DNA from 2 places in the Erwinia tasmaniensis Et1/99 genome. Region 2 is predicted to be linked to the other one. Evidence: predicted binding sites of a transcription regulator. Region 2 holds the regulator's gene; the other holds the start of a gene.
What was found. The regulator PhoB, encoded in region 2, activates phosphate uptake and scavenging genes when phosphate is short. The targets are predictions, from matches to a motif close to CTGTCATAAAACTGNCNNAT.
Positions count from the first base shown of each region.

Region 1: pstS (phosphate ABC transporter substrate-binding protein PstS) is a predicted target of PhoB. The motif match lies at 1,259-1,278, and genes of this name have one in related genera.

Region 1 covers NC_010694.1:3,862,383-3,865,801, reverse strand. The annotation lists gene ETA_RS18520 (glycoside hydrolase family 68 protein) at 1-205, opposite strand, end outside; gene ETA_RS19525 (ogr/Delta-like zinc finger family protein) at 586-750, shown strand; gene pstS (phosphate ABC transporter substrate-binding protein PstS) at 1,385-2,425, shown strand; gene pstC (phosphate ABC transporter permease PstC) at 2,523-3,419, shown strand, end outside.
Region 2 covers NC_010694.1:2,850,951-2,854,369, reverse strand. The annotation lists gene sbcD (exonuclease subunit SbcD) at 1-1,068, opposite strand, end outside; gene phoB (phosphate response regulator transcription factor PhoB) at 1,245-1,934, shown strand; gene phoR (phosphate regulon sensor histidine kinase PhoR) at 1,957-3,273, shown strand; gene ETA_RS13895 (PstS family phosphate ABC transporter substrate-binding protein) at 3,292-3,419, shown strand, end outside.

The DNA of each region.
Region 1 (3,419 bases), 1.0 Mb from region 2:
GCGTAAATATAACGCACCAGCCGTTTACCGAGACAATATCACCGTCGAAGTCACGCAGTGGCATGGTATCCCAAATAAACACCTCTTCGCTCATTACTGGAAATGCAACATCAACAAGAGGTTGAGTTGTGGTTGGATCATCTGAATGCACTTTCAACGCATCGGCACGAGTCCACGGAGTGGGTTTGTAATTAAAGTTAGACATAGATTACCTCATCAGTTTTTTTAAATGCCTTCTCATTGAAGGTGCTTATATTAATAACCTTTTAATTATTGAAATCACGTTTGTTATGTTGTGTGGTTTTTAAGACATAATATTTGTGTCAAACGCATAGGATTGACGCTTGTGAGCGTGACGTGGCTTTTGTTAAGTGTTGGTGGGTATATTATTAATAACGAGGTAGAGTTCGGATAATTTGTTGTACCATGAGTTAAACATCTTTTCGCTATAGACTGATGATAAATCTTTTAGATGTTTAACAAATAATGATAGGGGCGGTAAATGAAAAGGATTGACTGGATGGTGTTTTATTATGAAATCATCGGTACTGCACGACGTTGCGCTGGGCTTTCGGAGAGACGCTTATGATGCGCTGTCCATTTTGTAATAACTCTGCACATACAAGAACCAGTCGTTATATTTCCGGGCAAACGAAAGAGGCGTATTATCAGTGCCAGAATATAAGATGCTCATGTACGTTCAAAACGATAGAAAGTATTGCTAAGGTCCTGAGGAAGCCGGCATCTTAAATTTTCTGGCCGCCAACCGGGCCTTTTAGTCACCCACAACGGATAGGTACAATATTGATAAACCAGAGTTACAGCACCCTACATTTCAGCTTCAGTCTTTCACGACCGTCACCGGCCTCCGCGTCAGTATATCTATCAGTAGGTTGAATAATAGCAGGAGTATTAAAGGATTATTGATGTTGGGCCTGTGCCACAACGGTAAGAAGACAGAGGGATAAATAATCCTGTAAGAATAACGCTTTATTTTTACTGAATTTTCGCCCCGCCGGGGGACTGTATTTCTATAAGTGAGCCTTTACCTGGCAGAATTTACTCTACTCTAAATAAGAGAGTCGATGGTGGTGGTGATCATAGCCATTGTTGGCACGCAGGGCGTTTTTGGGCTTAAGGCCATTGACGGAAAGGACGGCGCTGCAACGTTTTATAGGCAAGGATTTTTGTCAGCAGGGCAACACGCTGTCTCAACCGCGGGCGCAGGCTCACTGCCGGTGGGAAAGCTTGGGGTCGCTTGTCATAAATCTGTCATATTACCGACATTTTACTGTCACCTAACTGTCCTATTTTGCCTTCAGCAGCAATAATTAATCATACGAACACGGTAACCAGCCTGACTTTATTATCCCGTGGAGGGAATATGACTTCGATGCACAAAACTCTGGCTCAATGCGTTGCACTCACTCTTTCTCTGAGCGCCGCCTCTGCGATGGCGGCGACTAATCTGACCGGTGCTGGCGGCACCTTCCCGGCCCCGGTTTATAACAAGTGGGCGGCAGAGTACAACACCGCCACGGGCAGTCAGGTTAACTATCAGGGTATCGGCTCTTCCGGCGGCGTGAAGCAAATCATTGCTAAAACCGTCGACTTCGGTGCGTCAGATGCCCCGATGAAAGAAGAAGACTTAGCTAAAAATGGCCTGTTCCAGTTTCCAACGGTGATCGGTGGAGTGGTGCTGGCGGTGAATATCCCCGGTATAAAATCTGGTGAGCTGACGCTGGATGGTAAAACCGTGGGTGATATCTACCTCGGTACGATCAAGAAATGGAACGATCCGGCGATTGCCAAACTTAACCCTGGCGTGAAGCTGCCTGATTCAAATATCAACGTGGTGCGCCGCGCTGATGGTTCCGGTACGTCATTTGTCTTTACCAGCTATCTGTCCAAAGTGAACGAAGACTGGAGCAGCAAAGTCGGGAAAGGCAGTACCGTGAACTGGCCGGTAGGCCTGGGCGGTAAGGGGAACGACGGCGTGGCCGCGTTCGTACAGCGTCTGCCGGGCTCAATCGGTTATGTCGAATACGCTTATGCGAAGCAGAACAGCCTTGCTTACACCAAGCTGGTTGATGCCGACGGCAAGGCGATTTCACCAAGTGAAAAAAGCTTCAGCGATGCGGCTAAAGGCGCTGACTGGAGCACCTCGTTTGCCCAGGATCTGACCTACCAGAAAGGTGACAATGCGTGGCCAATCACCTCGACCACCTTCATCCTGGTGCATAAAGAGCAGGCCAATGCAGAGAAAGGCGCAGCGGTGCTGAAGTTCTTTGACTGGGGTTACAAAAACGGCGGCAAAACCACGACGGCTCTCGACTATGCGTCACTGCCGGATTCAGTGGTAGAGCAGATCCGCGCCGCCTGGAAATCCAACGTGAAAGACAGCTCAGGTAACGCGTTGTACTAATTGCTTAATACGCCACCTCTGAAGTGGCGCAGGTAATCCGTGCGGGCAAGGTAAGCCTTGCCCGCGATGTATCAGCTGTAATCGACTCGAGAATTCTATGGCTGCAACCAAGCCGACATTCAAGGCTCCCGGAAAACAGGGTGACATCATCTTCAGCGCGCTGGTAAAACTGGCTGCGCTGATTGTGCTGTTGCTGCTCGGTGGCATCATCGTTTCCCTGCTTTTCTCCTCATGGCCGAGCATCCATAAATTCGGCTTCTCGTTTCTGTGGAATAAAGAGTGGGATGCGCCGAACGAACAGTTTGGTGCACTGGTGCCAATCTACGGCACCGTCGTGACCTCCATTATTGCGCTGCTTATCGCCGTTCCGGTCAGTTTTGGCATCGCCCTGTTCCTGACCGAACTGGCCCCTGGCTGGCTGCGCCGTCCGCTGGGCGTGGCCATCGAACTGCTGGCGGCGATCCCCAGCATCGTTTACGGCATGTGGGGGCTGTTTATCTTTGCTCCGCTGTTTGCCACCTGGTTCCAGCAGCCGGTTAGCGATGTGCTGGCCAACGTGCCAATTGTTGGCGCATTGTTCTCCGGCCCGGCTTTTGGTATCGGCATTCTCGCCGCCGGGATTATCCTGGCGATTATGATTATTCCCTATATCGCTTCGGTCATGCGTGACGTATTTGAACAGACGCCGGTCATGATGAAGGAGTCGGCCTACGGCATAGGTTGCACCACCTGGGAAGTTATCTGGCGGATCGTCCTGCCGTTCACCAAAAATGGGGTGATTGGCGGGATTATGCTGGGGCTGGGGCGTGCGCTGGGTGAAACCATGGCCGTCACCTTTATTATCGGTAACACCTACCAGCTCGACAGCGCCTCGCTGTTTATGCCTGGCAACAGCATCACCTCGGCGTTGGCCAACGAATTTGCTGAAGCCGAGTCCGGCGTGCATACCGCCGCGCTGATGGAGCTGGGGCTGATCCTGTTTGTCATTACCTTT
Region 2 (3,419 bases):
CGATATCACCTGTTCACGCTGTTCGCGGCTGCGGCGCAGCAGCACCACCTCCACCGGCAGCGCGGTGGTCAGTTCCTGGATGCGGCGCTGTAGTTCGCTGAGGTAAGCGTCGGTGACGATTTCAATGTCCAGCCAGACGGTTTTGCCCTGTGCATCCGGCTCTAGCTGCGCCAGCTGCCGTTCTATCTGCGCCAGGGAGCCTTTGATCATCTGCATCGGCTGGAATAGCGGGATCGGCAGCGCGCGGACCTGGCTAAGCTGGCCTTCAGTAAAATCAACCAGCATCACGCTTTTCGCTGTGCCCAGCTCGTCAAAACTCAGCGGGATCGGCGAGCCGCTGTAGCGGATGTGGTCGCTGTCGGCAATGCGCTGGGCGCGGTGAATATGGCCGAGGGCGATGTAATCCGCCGGAGGGAAGAGGTCAGCCGGAAAAGCGTCCAGCGTGCCGATATAGATATCGCGTACCGCATCGCTTTTGGTGACGCCCATGGTCGTCAGATGGCCGGTGGCGATAATCGGTAGCGCCAGGCCGAGCGCATTGCGCTGTGCCAGTGCTTCCTGCCAGCAGCGCTGATAATGCTCGCTGATGGCTTCCAGCAGACTTTGCTGTTTTTCGCGCCCTGACTGCCCGCTCTGGCTGCGCAAAATATCACGCGGACGTAAGAAGGGAATGGCGCACAGCAGAGCGCCCGGCTGCCCGTCGCGGCGGTTCAGCACCAGCACCTGCTGACGGATATCCTCAGCGGCGGCGGCGATCACCCGGGTATTCAGGCAGGCCAGCAGTTCACGCGATTCATTAAGCATAGTGACCGAATCGTGATTGCCGCCCAGCACCACCAGCTGACAGCCGGTTGGCTGTAGCTTTACCACAAAGCGGTTGTAGATCTCGCGTGCGTAACTCGGTGGGGAACCGGTATCGAAAATATCACCGGCGACGATGATGGCATCGACCTGCTGCGTTTCTGCCTGTTCCAGCAGCCAGTCAAGAAATGCCTGATGCTCTGCCGCACGGCTTTTGGTATAGAAAAACTGGCCAAGATGCCAGTCGGCAGTATGAATGATGCGCATGGTGCTCCCTTCATGGCAGAAACGCGAAGCGGTGATTATAAACATATTGCCGTGCAGATATTTAATTCGTTTCGTCCGTCCTTGCCGGGCGTGCTTTTTTCATAAAACTGTCATAAAACTGACGCATAATGATGCCGCATATCCCGTGACAATCTGTCACAGCAGCAGGAGCAATAATGGCAAAGCGCATTCTGGTGGTTGAAGATGAAGCCCCAATCCGTGAGATGTTGTGTTTCGTTCTGGAACAAAATGACTATCATCCGATAGAAGCCGCGGATTATGACAGCGCGGTCAGTTTGCTGATTGAACCCTGGCCGGATCTGATCCTGCTGGACTGGATGCTGCCGGGGGGATCGGGCATTCAGTTTATTAAGCACCTGAAGCGTGAAGCGATGACGCGCGATATCCCGGTCATGATGCTGACCGCACGCGGCGAAGAGGAAGATCGCGTACGCGGGCTGGAAGTCGGTGCCGATGATTACATTACCAAACCGTTCTCGCCGAAAGAGCTGGTGGCGCGCATAAAGGCCGTGATGCGGCGCATTTCGCCTATGGCGGTGGAAGAGGTGATTGAGATGCAGGGGCTGACGCTCGACCCGTCGTCACACCGCGTTATGTCGGCTACCCAGCCGTTGGAAATGGGGCCAACCGAATACAAGCTCCTGCACTTCTTCATGACTCATCCAGAGCGCGTCTACAGCCGTGAGCAGTTGCTAAACCATGTCTGGGGGACTAACGTGTATGTCGAAGACCGTACCGTCGATGTTCATATTCGCCGTCTGCGCAAGGCGCTGGAGGTGAGTGGGCACGATCGTATGGTGCAGACGGTTCGCGGAACAGGTTATCGTTTCTCTGCACGTTATTGATCGCTCGCACGGAGTCTGAATCGTGTTGGAACGCCTCTCCTGGAAGAGATTATTGTTTGAGCTGCTGCTCGCCTGCCTGCCCGCGCTGATCGTAGGACTGCTGGCGGGCGGATTGCCCTGGCTGTTGCTGGTGGCGGTGCTTTGCGTGCTGGGCTTTCATTTCAACAACCTGCTGCGGCTTTCGCACTGGCTGTGGGTCGACCGTAGCATGACGCCCCCCAGCGGGCGCGGCAGCTGGGAACCTCTTTTTTACGGCCTGTACCAGATGCAGGCGCGCAACCGACGCCGACGCCGTGAGCTTGGCCATCTGATTAAGCGCTTTCGCAGCGGGGCAGAAACGCTGCCGGATGCGGTGGTGCTGACCACTGAAGAGGGCACGATTTTCTGGTGTAACGGACTGGCCCAGCAGATTTTGGGGCTGCGCTGGCCGGAAGATAATGGCCAGAATATCCTTAACCTGCTGCGCTACCCGGAGTTTACCCGCTATCTGCGCCAGCGCGATTTCGCGCATCCGCTGACGCTGGTACTGAACAACCAGCGCCATCTTGAATTTCGCATCATGCCCTACAGTGAAGGGCAGTGGCTGCTGGTGGCGCGTGACGTGACGCAAATGCACCAGCTTGAAGGCGCGCGCCGCAACTTTTTTGCCAACGTCAGTCACGAGCTGCGCACGCCGCTAACGGTGTTGAAGGGTTATCTGGAGATGATGAGTGATTCGGCGCTGGAAGGTGGCCTGCGTGACAAAGCGGTGCAAACCATGCAGGAGCAGGCAAAGCGTATGGATAGCCTGGTGGCGCAGCTGCTGACGCTGTCACGCATCGAGGCGGCTCCGGCAACCGACCTGCAGGAAATCGTCGACGTGCCCATGATGTTGCGGCTATTGCAGCGTGAAGCGGAAACGTTAAGCCACGGGCGTCATCACATTCAGTTTGTCAGCGATCCGAACCTACGCGTGTTTGGCAATGACGAACAGCTGCGCAGCGCGATGTCTAACCTGGTGTACAATGCGGTGAATCACACCCCGGACGGCACCCGCATCACCATCAGCTGGCAACGCACCGTACAGGGGGCAGAGTTCAGGGTGGAAGATAACGGCCCGGGCATTGCGCCAGAGCATTTACCGCGCCTGACGGAGCGCTTCTATCGCGTGGACAAGGCGCGATCCCGCCAGACCGGGGGAAGCGGTTTAGGTCTGGCTATCGTCAAACATGCGCTAAGCCACCATAACGCGCGGCTGAATATCAGTAGCGCCCCCGGCGAAGGAGAAACCTGCTTCAGCTTTCAGCTGGCCCCCAGGTTAATTGTTGATGCAACAGCGGGCGCAACCGCAGGGCGTTAGTCACAGGGAACCCGGAGCATGAAAAATTTTATCGCACTGACGCTGCTGCTGGTCAGCGTGCTGGCTCATGCCAAAGAGGGCATGCTGGCGGGCAATCTGAACAGCGTTGGGTCTGACACGCTTGGTAATCTGATGGCGCTGTGGGG